Regions from separate parts of the Ornithinibacillus liuyingii genome, predicted to be linked through region 4. Evidence: predicted binding sites of a transcription regulator. Region 4 holds the regulator's gene; each other region holds the start of a gene.
The links. The regulator Rex, encoded in region 4, represses fermentation and respiration genes when NADH is low (regulators of the CRP and FNR family bind a similar motif). The targets are predictions, from matches to a motif close to TTGTGAAATATTTCACAA.
Positions count from the first base shown of each region.

Region 1 (3,615 bases), on a different contig from region 4:
ATAAACATCTAATCAGATGCTTATTTTAAAATGCTAATCCTGCTAATGGAATAGGTTAAGTCAGTTCACTGTTGCTTGCTATTTCAATTCCATTAATTGCTTGCGTGGCTAAATGGTCTGCTTCACGGTTCTTTTTCCTAGGAATTAACTTGTAGTCAGGTGTAATCCCCAACTGTTCAAGCTTTTTCTCGATTCGTTCTATCCAGCGTAATAATTCTTCCTCATAGCACGGCCATTCATCTTTTAATTGATTCATAACGCCTTGTGAATCTCCTGTAAATGTTACTGGTAAGTGATGAACACCAAGCAACTCTAATTCTCCAATTGCAAAATAAAGCGAGGCATATTCTGCTTCACCATTTGTATTCAGCTCTTCTACTAAAGCATTTTTTCTAATACGATATTGTTTCCCGTCTTGTTCATAATATATGACACAACCTAAACCAGATCTTTTGGTTTCCAAATCAAACCCGCCATCAAAAAAGACCACCACGTTATGTGGTTCAGAATCAACACTCTCTACATATTTCTTCAATTCTTTATACATCCACGTGGTATCATAATTATCATAGAAAATTAGCTCCTTTACCCGACCTGTTTTTTCAAGGTCCTTTGCTAGTAAGAGCGCTTTTTCAGGATTCATTTCATCCGAGTAAAAGCAAGTCTCTGTTCCCGTTGGCGCCTTATAAATCATTTCCATTTTGATTTTCATGAAAAAATCATCCTCTTTATAATTTGAATAATTATATTTTCCACTGAAACAAATACATCATACCATTTTGCACATTATAAAAGAACTCCAGGCAATGCTAGAGTTCTTTTTCTTTTTAACTATTTTTATTTACATACTGCCTTTTATTATCAACTGTTCCACTTAACACGATGCTAGCAGGATCCTGTTCAATATTTAATTCGATATCTGCTCCATCTCGTGGTAATGTTTCCTCAAATATAGCCTCATACTCCTCAATAGTAACTTCCTTACGTGTATCGAATAAACGTTGATGGCTTTCAATGTGAAGGTGCTCTCGATAATTTGGTTGAAGAACACCAGTGAAAAATTCTCCTACTGCACCTGAACCATAGCTAAACATTCCAATCCGTACGCCTTCTTTTAAATCTTCCTTATTTTCCAGTAAAGAAAGTAAGCTTAAATATAATGATCCAGTATAAATGTTTCCAACATTACGGTTATACTGTGTGCTTATTTGGTAGTTTTCTAATAAACGTTCTCTTACTTCTACAGGGGCTTCATCAATAACAGTTCGTAACGCCTTTAAGCCCATTTTTGTATATGGTAAATGATAGCAAATTGCTTCCATATCAGAAAGATTCAAACCTGATTTTGATTTAAACGCTTCCCATACTTTATTAAAGAACAAAATATACTGTTCATTGGAGAATTTCCCATCTACAAATGCCTTATCTGAATATATAGGTCTCCAGAAATCCATAATATCATTTGTTAAATACACATTATGATTCTCAAGTTCCATAATACGAGGGTTAGCACTAATAATCATCGCTACGGCGCCAGCACCTTGTGTGGATTCTCCTGCCGTATTTAAACCATATCGTGCAATATCAGAACCTAATACTAACACTTTACTTTCTGGATTTAAGGCAATGTGCCCTTTGGCCATTTGAATCCCAGCAGTAGCTCCATAGCAAGCTTGCTTCACTTCTACTGCACGGGCTTGAGGTTGTAGTCCTAATAACTGGTGGACATACACTGCACCAGATTTAGAATGATCAATCCCTGACTCAGATCCAAAAATAACAAAATCTATTTTCTCTCTATCCTCGTCATCTATTATTTCAAGTGCTGCATTTGCAGCTAGTGTAACAGAATCTTGAGTAATTGGTGCAACAGCCATTTGACTTTGTCCAATTCCAACCGTAAACTTAGCTGGCTCTATATCCCTTGCTTCAGCTAATTTCTCCATATCTACATAAATATGTGGTGCATAAAAACCAATTTTGTCTATACCAATTTTCATGTTTTTTTCTCCTTTGAAACAGTTTCTCTTCCCCCATTATATCTGTTTGTGAATAATCACACAAATATAATTTCCGAAATTAGTAATGGAGCTTGTCCAGGTAACATTGGAACAAGCTCCATTAGGAAATTAGCCATTATCTCTTTTACGTTTGTTTTTCTTCCCATCTAGAGTTAAGAATTCACTATCACTAGCTATTTCGACATCCTGTTTTCCGTTTCGTTCTGGTTCGGTATTATATTTAATACCATGGTTCTTCTGTCTACCAGTATCTCGATTTTTATTTTTATTCTCTTCTGACATCCTAATCCTCCTCAAAATATGTTCAAGAATTATTATGTCCATGAAAGATTAACTTATTTCTTGTCTATTTTGCCGTGAATTGATATTCTACTTCATCTTCCCCCATTATTACCTTCATATCAAATTCATCTAAAAACCAAGCATCTTTCTCACCGAAATAGAAGGTAATCCCACCTACCTCTTGCTTCGTTGCAATTTCCCCATCTAATCCAACCGAGATTCCTAGAAAGTAATTTGGATGTTCCGTTTTAATACCACCGTAGATTTTAAGGAAAAAGTGAACATAATCACCTTCTTCTAAACCCATTTCTTCTATATACCATTTCGCTGCATCTTCTGTTACTTGTAACCCCATTGGTACACCTCAATCCTTATATTTCTTACAATTCTTATTCTACTATAGCTTAACTGAAAATATGTAGTATATGACTTGGTTGATATGAAAATAACATGACAAGTTGTCCGTGAAGCTTACCTTTACGTATACAAAAAACCTCCCCAAATACGTATAGAGAGGTCTGTATATCTATTATTTTTTATAACTCGGACTGAGTTCACTCCATACATCAAATATATTATCATCTTGATCATAAAACACAAAGTTATTTCCAGAGTGTCCTCGGTCCTCTATTTCTCCAACTTTTACATCATTGGCTTTTAAGAAGGTATGAAACGCGTTTAATTGTTCCAACCCATCTACTTCAAAGGTTAAGGAGAAATGCTCTCTCCCATTCCAATCCTGAAACCCAACCTTTTCCCCTTTCATAGACTTCACAAGGAAAAAACTTTGATTTGCAAAATCTAATATTGACTTATTTTCATCACAATAGTTTTCCTTTGCACCAAGTTTAGCTTGATACCACTTTGAAGCCTGTTCCGGATCCCGGACTGGTATATATGTTGTACCAACTCGTTTAATAAAATGATCCATTTAAATTCTCCTCATTATATTTGTCGTGAATAACGTAGTGAATGGTAGCCATCAGACTCTTCTTCTGTTACTACTTTAAATCCTTTTGCTTCATAAAAAGGTATAGCTTTCTTATTCCCCTTTTGGACAGACACCCACTGAATTCTTGCGCCATACTCCTCTTGTTGTTCTGTAACAGCATTTAGAAGCAGACTGCCAATCCCCTCATTCCTTCTATTAGGGTCTAAGTACAATACATAAACCTCTGCATCCAAATCACTAATCATACCTCCACCTGCTACACCAACTACTTCATCTTGATCTAAGGCAACAAAATACCCGCCCCAATCCTTAGATGAACTCGAAACTTCTTCTAAAATCCGTTCATCATTATAATACGTA
Region 1 covers NZ_JBPWOS010000001.1:27,098-30,712, reverse strand. The annotation lists gene ACSKT4_RS00190 (ribonuclease H family protein) at 56-712, opposite strand; gene ACSKT4_RS00185 (hydroxymethylglutaryl-CoA synthase) at 828-2,000, opposite strand; gene ACSKT4_RS00180 (hypothetical protein) at 2,130-2,303, opposite strand; gene ACSKT4_RS00175 (HesB/YadR/YfhF family protein) at 2,368-2,658, opposite strand; gene ACSKT4_RS00170 (VOC family protein) at 2,833-3,234, opposite strand; gene ACSKT4_RS00165 (GNAT family N-acetyltransferase) at 3,249-3,615, opposite strand, start outside.
Region 1: the regulator Rex is predicted to act here: its motif matches at 2,047-2,064, upstream of ACSKT4_RS00185 (hydroxymethylglutaryl-CoA synthase).

Region 2 (3,615 bases), on a different contig from region 4:
ATCCGAACATCTTCGGCCACCAGTAGGTAAGACCAGCTAACATTGCGAATACGACACCAGGAATAATCACGTTATGGAAGTGAGCAACTAGGAACATCGTATTGTGATATTGGTAGTCTGCACTTGCAATTGCAAGCATAACACCAGTTACTCCACCAATTGTGAATAATGGAATAAACCCTAGAGAATAAAGCATTGGAACGGTGAAACGAATTTTACCTTTCCACATAGTTAATAGCCAGTTAAAGATTTTTATCCCTGTTGGAACGGCAATAGCCATAGTCGTAATAGAGAAAATACTATTTACCATTGCTCCATGACCCATGGTAAAGAAATGGTGAACCCAAACTAAGAATGATAGGAACGAGATAATTACCATCGAACCGACCATTGATTTGTAACCATAAAGATTACGCTGTGAGAAAGTAGAAATAATCTCACTATAAATACCAAAGGCAGGGAGTATCAAGATATATACTTCAGGGTGTCCCCATACCCAGAATAGGTTGGCCCAAAGCATATCCATTCCACCATTTGTTGATGCAAAGAAATGTGTACCGAACTGACGGTCAAAGGTACCCATTAATAGTGCTATTGTTAGTACCGGGAAAGCAAAAACAATAATAACGTTTGTGATTAATGCAGACCAAGTAAACATTGGCATTTTCATCAGTTTCATGCCAGGTGCTCTCATTTTCAAAATGGTTACGATAAAGTTAATCCCTGTCATTAACGTACCAATACCTGAAATTTGCAGAGACCACATGTAATAGTTAACACCCACTGATTCACTATAGTCGGTGCCTGCAAGTGGGAAATAATTCGTCCAACCTGCATCTGGAGAACCACCAACAACAAAGGAGATGTTAAATAGCATTGCTCCCGCAAAATATAACCAGAAACTGATCGCATTTAGACGTGGGAATGCAACGTCACGTGCACCAATTTGTAGTGGTACAACGAAGTTCATTAAACCAATAACAAATGCCATTGCCATGAAGAAAATCATGACAACACCATGTGTCGTAAATACTTCATTATAGTGCTGTGCATCTAGAAATGTATTATCTGGAACTGCAGTTTGCAGACGCATCATGACAGCATCTGCTCCACCACGGAATAACATTAATAATGCGGATATCATGTACATAATACCGATTCGTTTATGGTCAACAGTGGTTAACCATTCACGCCACAAGTAACCCCATTTTTTAAAGTACGTAATACCAACAACAATGGCAATTAGTGTTAGTCCAATTGCAACCATTGATGCATAGATTAATGGGCTTGGATGGGGGACGGCAAATCGATCAAAAAATTCCATTATGTTAACTCCTCTCGAGAATTTCTGTTTAATTTCATACAATTAACTCATCAATTTTTTTTCTAGTGATTGGAATGGTCTTCATGATTTTCATGTTCTTCATGATCATCATGGTCTTCACTGGAACCTTGATGATGTTGATGTCCAGCATGCTCACCTTCAGGAGCTGGATTAAATTCTAAATGAGTACCCGTGAAGGTCATTTGTCCAAGGTGTCCAGGTTCTAATAATTCATCGAACTTCTCTTCAGTTAGAGGTTCAGCGGTTGAATGGATGTCTTCAACCCATTTATCAAACTCACTCGGTGATAACGCCGTCGCAGTAAATGTATTTTCAGCAAATCCTTTTCCACTAAAGTTGGAATTACGACCTGGGTAATCTCCTGGGACCTCGGCTACAATATTAATCTTTGTAACCATATCTGCCATGGCATATTTTTGCCCAGCAAGCTGTGGAATCCAGAAGCTTGTAATTGGTCCATAGGAATACAAACGGAATTCAACTGGACGATGCGTTGGTAAAATGACATAATTTAATGTCTCAATATCTTGTTCTGGATAGCTGAAATGCCATTTCCAGTTAGATGAAGCAGCATAGATAATCATCGGTTCTTGATTCTCATAACCTTCTGGAACACTTTCTACTTCATAGGTTGATTTTACCGACACTATAGAAAGGAAAATAACGATTAATACGGGAATCCCGATAATAAGTCCTTCTACAATTGGATTTCCTTCAATATGAGGAGGCTCATAATCCTCTGATTGCTTACTCGCTCGATATTTAAATAGCATGATGACTAGCATTGCAATAACTACAATAACAATTACTGCCATAGTAAAAATGGATAACCATATTACATTAGCTGTTGTTTCTGCTTGTGGTCCTTTTGGATCTAGAACTAATAATGGTTCACAGCCAGCTAATATTGTTGTGATCAATATAGCAAATGAAATAAATGCCAATTTGATTTTCATTTTTCTTGCTCCTTTCTAGCTAGTTAACTGTTCATAAAATGGACAAATTTGTGTTTTTATTCACAAAGTGCTGCAACCATATCTTATTACGCTGTAATAAATATTACAATGGATTGAGAAATACTTCACAAAAAGTTCAAGAAGATTTGTCTTTTTCATGGATGTAGTGGATGATATTGGAGGAATTAGTAAATTGAGGGGGAGAGGTGGTATATATTTCTAGCTAAACAAAAAAATATCCCTTATTGAAAGGGATACTTTTATTCGCTATATTTGAACAATTGGCCCACCTCATGGCCATTAAACTTAGAAGAAATATAGTTTTTCGTTTATAAACCTAAACCTTAACTACCTGGACGGGGATCAGATCCCCGCCTAATTGTAGTCCAGAAGGTATTTCCTTTATTATAGCCAAGCAGCACCTACGATGATTAGAAGAATAAATAGTACGACAATCAGCGCAAAACCACCGCCGTAGCCATATCCTCCGCCGTAGCCGTAACCGCCGCCATAACCACAACCGTATCCGAATGACATTCTACATCCCTCCTAACGTACTTTTTCAATTAATCTAAGGATATCTCCTTAGTTAAAAACACTGTTTATTTAGTGTTTGTTAATACTATATGAAAGCTCATTCTTTTTGTTTGGGATAGATACCTAGATATTAGGTAAACATTTTATTTGCCTATATGTTAGTTATCGAGTACAAATTCTTCAGATGGAATACGGATTAAATCTCTGCTTAATCTACCATTTTTTCTAATATATTGTTTAACTAAATAATATCCTACACAATACCCAATCATATTTGGATAATTGCTTTTTCCATATAAAAGTTGAATAGCCTTCCTAGAGGTCTTTGGCAAATCCTTATTTGGAAGTATTACTTTGTACCATAGATCCTCTAATTCTGAATCAGAGTAATAGGAAGTCCATGGGGCTAACGGCTCTCTACCAAATCTTTCATAAACTGCATTTTCTGCTAATCCTTCTAGAATAATAACATCTAATAACGAATAGTCTTCATCATTTTTTTGATCGTGTAATAGTCTACATGCATGATGATATTCATGGGTGAATAGGGCTTTTACTTCTTCTTTTGTCGTTTTAGTAGATATAAATAAAAATAGTTTATCTTGAAATGCGAGGCCGGTTCTTCCATTATAATGTTCCCTAATTTTACGATTGTAAGAATTAGAAGGGAAAATAAATATTGGCAAGTTTGGGCCTTCCCATTCCTGTTTTAGATATCGTTCCTCCTGTTTCACTATTCCCCAGATCTTATTATGTTGAAGCTTCTTTAATAAATCT
Region 2 covers NZ_JBPWOS010000001.1:168,510-172,124, forward strand. The annotation lists gene qoxB (cytochrome aa3 quinol oxidase subunit I) at 1-1,324, opposite strand, end outside; gene qoxA (cytochrome aa3 quinol oxidase subunit II) at 1,387-2,301, opposite strand; gene ACSKT4_RS00885 (YjcZ family sporulation protein) at 2,707-2,838, opposite strand; gene ACSKT4_RS00890 (DUF2268 domain-containing putative Zn-dependent protease) at 2,997-3,615, opposite strand, start outside.
Region 2: the regulator Rex is predicted to act here: its motif matches at 2,415-2,432, upstream of qoxA (cytochrome aa3 quinol oxidase subunit II).

Region 3 (3,615 bases), on a different contig from region 4:
CAACTTGATCTTGAAGTGCTTGTAGTGCTTTTTCTTTTTCGTTTTGAATTTCTTCTTGTGCTGCTTTTTTGATGCGTTCTGCTTCTTGGCGAGCAGACTCGATAATATCTTGTTCCTGCTTCACACCTGCATTTTTAGCATCTTCTATCATTTTTTGAGCTTCTAATTTTGTTTGTTTTAATTGTTCATTAGCTTCTTTTGCTGCTTTCTCAGCCTCTAAACGACTTTGTTCTGCAGCTTCGATTTCATTAGCTACATATTCTTCACGCTTTTTCATCATATTCATTACTGGTCCCCATGCGAACTTGCGCACTAAGAAAAGTAAGATGGCGAAGAAGAATAATTGATATAACATGTCACCAACATGGAATCCCCAAATTACACCTGAAGCGTATATAGTGAATGCTTGCACTGAATTCACTCCTTTCAACCTGATTCAACAATCATCATTAATTGTTCATGTAGTTTCTGAGTAAAAACAACGGCGAAGTTATATTGGACAATCTTCGCCATTTTAATAGATATATGAATTAGTTACCCATTACCATTAATGCGATAACTACTGCGATGATAGGCATAGCCTCTACTAGACCTACACCGATGAACATTGTAGTTTGAAGTTGACCTTTAAGTTCAGGTTGACGAGCGATCCCTTCAACTGTACGACTTACGATTAAACCGTTACCAATACCTGCACCAAGTGCTGCTAAACCTACTGCTACTGCTGCTGCTAAAGCTCCCATAATATAAAATCCTCCTTAAAATGTATAAATAAATTTTTAATAATTTCCGGTTTTAACAGATTACTATTAAAACTGGTTAATTAATGAGATTAATGTTCTTCACTTACTTTATGTGAGATGTATACCATTGCAAGCATTGTGAAGATGAATGCTTGGATACCTCCGATAAATATAGAGAATCCTTGCCATGCTAAGAACGGAATTGCTCCACCGACAAATCCTAAGAAGCCAGAAGAGACTAAACCTACTAATAAGGCAAGTAATACTTCCCCTGCATATAAATTACCGAATAGACGCAAACCTAATGTTAATGTGTTTGAAAACTCTTCAATAATTTTAATCGGGAATAGTGGCCACATTGGTTGAAAATATGATTTCACATATTCTTTACCACCACGAAGTTTGATTCCATAGAAATGAGATAAAACAATCACCATTGCTGCTAGAGTTAGGGTAATACCAGGATCTGCTGTTGGTGATTTCCACCAAACATTATGATCATAAACTCCATTTGTAATAACACCCAACATATTTCCAACTAATATATAAGAAAATAGAGTTAATGCTAATGGTAAAAACAGCTTACCCGTTTTCCAATTCATAGTGTCATTTACGATTCCTTTAACGAAATCAAGAATCCACTCCATGACATTCTGAGCACCAGTTGGTTTCATTTGTAACTTCCTAGCACCTAGAACAGAAAGGATAAACACAATTAAGGATGTTACAGTAATCATAAATATGTTAGACAAATTGAAAGAAAGCCAGCTAATTCCAAAGACGTCGTGTACTATCGGCGCTCCGTGATCCATACTTATTCACCCCTCTTTCAAGCGCTGTTTTTATTTTTGTTCATAATAAAATCTATCATAATGACCAAATAAGAAGTCATTAATCCAATTATTACTGCAATCATATTGAAGTATTCCTCATAGCGAAGTGCTATAATGACTGCTAACGCAGCTGCGGCAAACCTTGAAATTGTACCTAATCCTCGTGTCTTCTGTTTTTTTGCTACCGCTTCCGTAAATTCAATTGTTTTCTTTTGTAAAAGATATAGATTGTAGAAACTGATGGCACTTCCTAAAAGTAGCCCGAGGAAAATACGTAAATAAGGAGTAAAGCCTGCCCCAAGTACGAGTATTGCTAGAAGGTAAAACATCCACTTCCGTTGACGGGCATATTGTATTTCAATGTTGGTCATTCCCTACTCTTCTCCCGCTCCGTGAATTTGTTTACAGTCAGAATCATTCCATAGATTCCTGCAGCTAATCCTACTAAAAGGCAAATTATTGTGAAAATTGGTTTTGTAGATAGTAGTTTATCAGCTTCTATACCTAGGAATATTCCGAAAAGTGTTCCACCCGCTAAATTAGCAGAAACCGCACTTACTAATATAATTGCTAGGTGTGGGTTTTCCCCCATTTTGTCCACTCCTAATCTAGAGCTTTATTTTGGGGAGTCATTTTGGAGAGATTTTATCAAGATTTCCTATGTAAGCAAAAAAAATTACACTGTCAAGACACCTTGATGAAAACCTTATCATTCCACACTAAGTCAGTTTACCTTAGCATGCCTTCCTTTGTCAATTGGTTTCCTAGTATTTTTGACATTTTTCACACATTCCAATTTTTGTATTTCGTGATGATGATTCGGAAGGTTATGAATGGTTCATTTAACACTTTCATTATATCGGAAATAACTAGTGTAATTCGTGACATTTTTGTGAATTTGATAGACATTTTTAAAAGATTTTCATTAGTTTTACGATGTTACAATCTGAGAATATAAAGAAAGCATATAATCGCTCCGAAAATAGACTGATACTATCTGGTATACCGCCGCACACCGATAAGGGTAAAGCCTATTTCCGAAGCTAATAAGAAAGTGATTTATCGTTCCAATCCTAGTAACATAATTGCTATGGACTGATATACAGCTCTGTTTCATAGCTTTCGAACCTACCGTCTTCCAATTGCACAGTGATGACTGCTAGATAGCTACCTGCTTGACCGATATCTCTCAGTTCTAAATATCCTTCGTTCATGCCAATTTGTGTTTCTTCTAAACGAAGTAGTGTTCGGTCATAGAGTAATGTTTGCGGGTCATAGAGTTCTACTTCTACATATCGTGTATCCTCCGTTAAATAAAGGCGATAAACAAATTCATTCTTCGAAAAAGGCTTGAGGGTAAATTCAAATCCCGATGCTTTTGGATAATCTGCTGTTTCATTGATAAACAAATATGGCAGATGATAGGTCTCCCCTTCTGAATCTAATTCTATCCACCCTTGATGAATTCCTTTTTCAAGCTGTGGAGAAGTAATACTTACTTCGACAGGAATCTCCATTGTTTCTCCCGCTTCGACGCTAAACGTCATTGGTAGCTTCCAACTTAATCCCTTTTGTTTCTTCGGTATATGAAAAGTATAGGTCTGTTCTTGATTAGATGTATTTTCGATAGTTAGATTTATTGTTTGTGTTTTGCGATATTCATTAATTTTTCCAAAGGCTAAGGATGGGTTATACATAATGGTTGGTGTTTCAATGGCTCGCTTCGGATCAACTAGTCCCATACCTTGCCCTATCGGTTCAATTGGGTTACCTGCTTCATCCTCCATACGTACTGCTGTTGTTTTTAAAGCACCAAAAATTTGTTCATTGGTCCATGTAGGCTTTGCTTCTTTCATTAGGGCAATGACACCTGCAACATGCGGCGCCGCCATACTCGTTCCTTGAAGTGGCATATAGCCACCTGGAACAGTGCTCACAATATTCGTTCCTGGTGCTAATACGTCTGGCTTCAATTCCCAATTGACTGTCACTGGACCTCTAGAGCTAAACGGAGCAATTCCACTTGGGACTTCTTCATA
Region 3 covers NZ_JBPWOS010000009.1:47,047-50,661, reverse strand. The annotation lists gene atpF (F0F1 ATP synthase subunit B) at 1-412, opposite strand, end outside; gene atpE (F0F1 ATP synthase subunit C) at 531-743, opposite strand; gene atpB (F0F1 ATP synthase subunit A) at 833-1,555, opposite strand; gene ACSKT4_RS13095 (ATP synthase subunit I) at 1,573-1,947, opposite strand; gene ACSKT4_RS13090 (AtpZ/AtpI family protein) at 1,944-2,168, opposite strand; gene ACSKT4_RS13085 (S8 family serine peptidase) at 2,665-3,615, opposite strand, start outside.
Region 3: the regulator Rex is predicted to act here: its motif matches at 2,348-2,365, upstream of ACSKT4_RS13090 (AtpZ/AtpI family protein).

Region 4 (3,615 bases):
ACAACGTTACGACCTTTTGGTCCTAATGTTACTTTTACAGCATTTGCTAATGTATCTACACCGCGAAGCATTGCGCTACGTGCGTCTTCACTAAATTTAATTTCTTTAGCCATCTTGAAATGCCCTCCTTAAATTTTCATTTATTTATCGATAATGTTAATTAGTTAACTACTGCTAAAATATCACTTTCACGTAGAATTAAGTATTCAGTTCCATCGTACTTTACTTCAGTTCCAGCGAATTTAGAGAAGATGATACGGTCTCCTTCTGAAACTTCAAGTGCAACTCTTTCTCCACCATCAGTTACACGACCAGTGCCTACTGCAACAACGCGACCTTCTTGTGGTTTTTCCTTTGCAGAGTCTGGAAGTACGATACCGCTTGCAGTCTTTTCTTCTTGTTCAACAAGCTCGATAACAACACGATCTCCTAGTGGTTTAATCATGAAGATAACCTCCTTAATTCCTTTTTGATATAGTTTAATCATTTGTTAGCACTCTCTAAACCCGAGTGCTAATTCCAATTAATATAATAAATAAAAATGTTATGTTTTGCAAGTATAGAGTTGTATATTTTTTTAAAAAAAACTTGTCCGAGATGATTCTATTATTATCCATCGCTTGAATATGATAAAATACACAGGAATCAGTTTGTCGCTAATACTATAAAACATGTAGACTTTAAGGAGCTGAATCTATTGCCTAAACGATACTGGTGGGTCATTCTTACTTATATAGCTATGCAACTTTCAGGAGGTATTTTTCGCCCCGTACTGCTTCGACTTTTCCCTGCTCATCAACTCGAAGCTCTAATCCTTTATTCCATCTTTAGTTTTACAATTGGTTTAATTATTGTTTTAATATTAATGAAACCTGATATGCAGATGTCCCAGACTAGAAGTAAGTGGTTTACAAGTGATGTGATAGGATGGACTGTATTAGGAGTCTTCTTGGCTTATTTCGCTCAAGGTATTGCGACCATGATAGAAATGAACGTATTTGGTATCCGAACAGGTTCAGAAAATACACAAGCAATCATGCAGATTACGAGGACCGTTCCATTATTCGCGATTGTACCTGCAATTATTGCACCAATATTAGAAGAAGTGATTTTCCGAAAGATTATTTTTGCTTCGTTATATAAACGTACTAATTTCTTTATTGCGGCGTTAATTTCCGCACTCATTTTCGGGATTATACATGGTGAACCTGAGCACATTCTAATATACGCATCAATGGGATTTGTATTTGCATTTCTGTATGTGAAAACGAAAAAAATCATTGTTCCGATTATTGTTCACATGACGTTAAATTCTATCTCCGTCATCTACCAATACTCGCTTACACCAGAACAAATTGAACAGATTGAACAGCAATGGAATCAGATCCAAATGATTCTAATCGGAGGTTAATTATTTATGAGAATTACCGCAAGGACCTTGGCACTAATATACTTTACGATGGGAGTCTTTTTTATTTATGTTGCAATTTCTTTTGCAGAAGAAACGGTTTTTAATTTCATGACCATTCTGCTAGCTATTTTTGCTACATTAGACTTCGGTGCTGGGATTCGTTATATGCGACTGCATTATAAGTTAAAGAATATAAAAAAGAAATAACTATATGGAAAGTAAAAGCTCCTACAATCTGGTAGGAGCTTATTTATGTATTAGCTGAGATGTGTGTTAAAACTTCCTAATATGTATTCTCTTCCTCATTATCTATCTTCTCTAACGGATAATGCTTTAAGAAATACACTAATGCCTGTAATTCAATAGCTAAATCAATATGGTGCACGCGAACATCGTCCGGTACAGTAATACGTGCTGGTGTGAAATTTAAAATACCTTTGATACCTTTTACTACTAATCGTTCCGTTATACGGTCAGCTTCTTGAGCCGGTATGGTTAGAATTGCTACTTTTACATTACCTAGTTTCTCTTCCATATCATCAATATGATAAATCGGAACGCCACCAATTTCTTTCCCCACTTTTTCAGGGTCCGCATCAAAGGCTAGCATAATTTTCGTATTATTATTTTTTGTGAAATTATAGTTTAGAAAGGCTGTACCTAGATTACCTACCCCAATTAATGCTACTTCGGTAAGCTCATCCTGGTCTAATGTTTTCCGGAAAAAACCTAATAAATATTCAACATTATACCCATAGCCCTTTTTCCCAAGTGCTCCAAAATAGGAAAAATCTCTACGAATAGTAGCTGAATCCACTTTGACAGCCTCACTTAGCTCCTTTGAGGAAACACGGGTCTTTCCTTGCATTTGTAAATTATTTAAAAAACGATAATATAATGGGAGTCTTTTAGCAGTCGCTTGTGGTATTTTGTTTTGATCCAAGCTGATTCCTCCTTACCATCTATCCAAATCTTCGCTTAAAACATAATGGAACAATAATAATGTATAAATTAGTACCAATTTCTATTTTATCAGATTTTTCCTATTAAGTCGTGATTAACTTCACATATTCACAATATTATTGCTCGAACGGCTATATTTGGATACACTTAAATTACTAGAGGTGACCATGATGATAATTATGCAATTAAATGATCTCTCCAAATCATTTGGAGCTGAAGAAATATTAGCAAATATAAAAATAGAAATAAAAGATAAAGATAGAATAGCGATAGTAGGTCGGAATGGTGCTGGAAAGTCTACCCTTCTTAAAATAATGGCTGGTGAGATGTCCTATGATACCGGTGAATTAATTAAGCCGAAGGACCTCACTATCGGTTATTTATCACAGCATACCGGCCTAGAATCATCTAACACGATTTGGAACGAAATGTTAGAGGTCTTCTCCGATTTAATTCTACAAGAGAAGAAGCTACGATCCATGGAAGCAAAAATGGCCCAAGTACATGAACTAGAACCAGCTGATGCAGAGAAATTATTGGCCGAATATGACCGCTTGCAGCAGGACTTTGAAACGAACGGTGGATACAGCTATGAATCTGAAATCAAGGCTGTCCTATCTGGTTTAAACTTTCTAGATTACGATGACCAAACACCGATTAATGAGTTAAGTGGTGGACAGAAGACGCGCCTTGCATTAGGGAAGCTATTACTAAAGAAACCAAACTTACTCATATTAGACGAACCGACCAACCACCTAGATATCGATACATTATCCTGGCTTGAGAAATACCTTTTAAGTTATCCAGGTGCGGTAGTTATTGTCTCGCATGATCGTTATTTCCTTGATAAAACCGTAAGCCTGGTTTATGAAATATCACGCCACCGCACGAAGCGATACCATGGAACATACAGTGATTTTCTAACGCAAAAGGCACTCAACTTTGAACAGGAAATGAAAGAGTTTGAGAAGCAGCAAACCGAAATTAAGAAAATGGAGGAATTTATCCAACGCAATTTAGTACGAGCATCCACGACTAAACGTGCACAAAGTAGACGGAAGCAGTTAGAGAAGATGGATCGACTAGATAGACCTTTAGGAGATGAATCTTCCGCTTCGATCACATTTGAAATTACGAAACGAACTGGGAACGATGTCTTAAAAATTAACGATCTCTCCTTCCGCTATGATGAAGGAGGAGACCCGATTTTTAAAGATGTAACGTTTCACGTATCACGCGGT
Region 4 covers NZ_JBPWOS010000004.1:5,450-9,064, reverse strand. The annotation lists gene groL (chaperonin GroEL) at 1-113, opposite strand, end outside; gene groES (co-chaperone GroES) at 161-445, opposite strand; gene ACSKT4_RS06230 (lysostaphin resistance A-like protein) at 698-1,411, shown strand; gene ACSKT4_RS06225 (DUF4305 domain-containing protein) at 1,439-1,618, shown strand; gene ACSKT4_RS06220 (redox-sensing transcriptional repressor Rex) at 1,695-2,354, opposite strand; gene ACSKT4_RS06215 (ABC-F family ATP-binding cassette domain-containing protein) at 2,545-3,615, shown strand, end outside.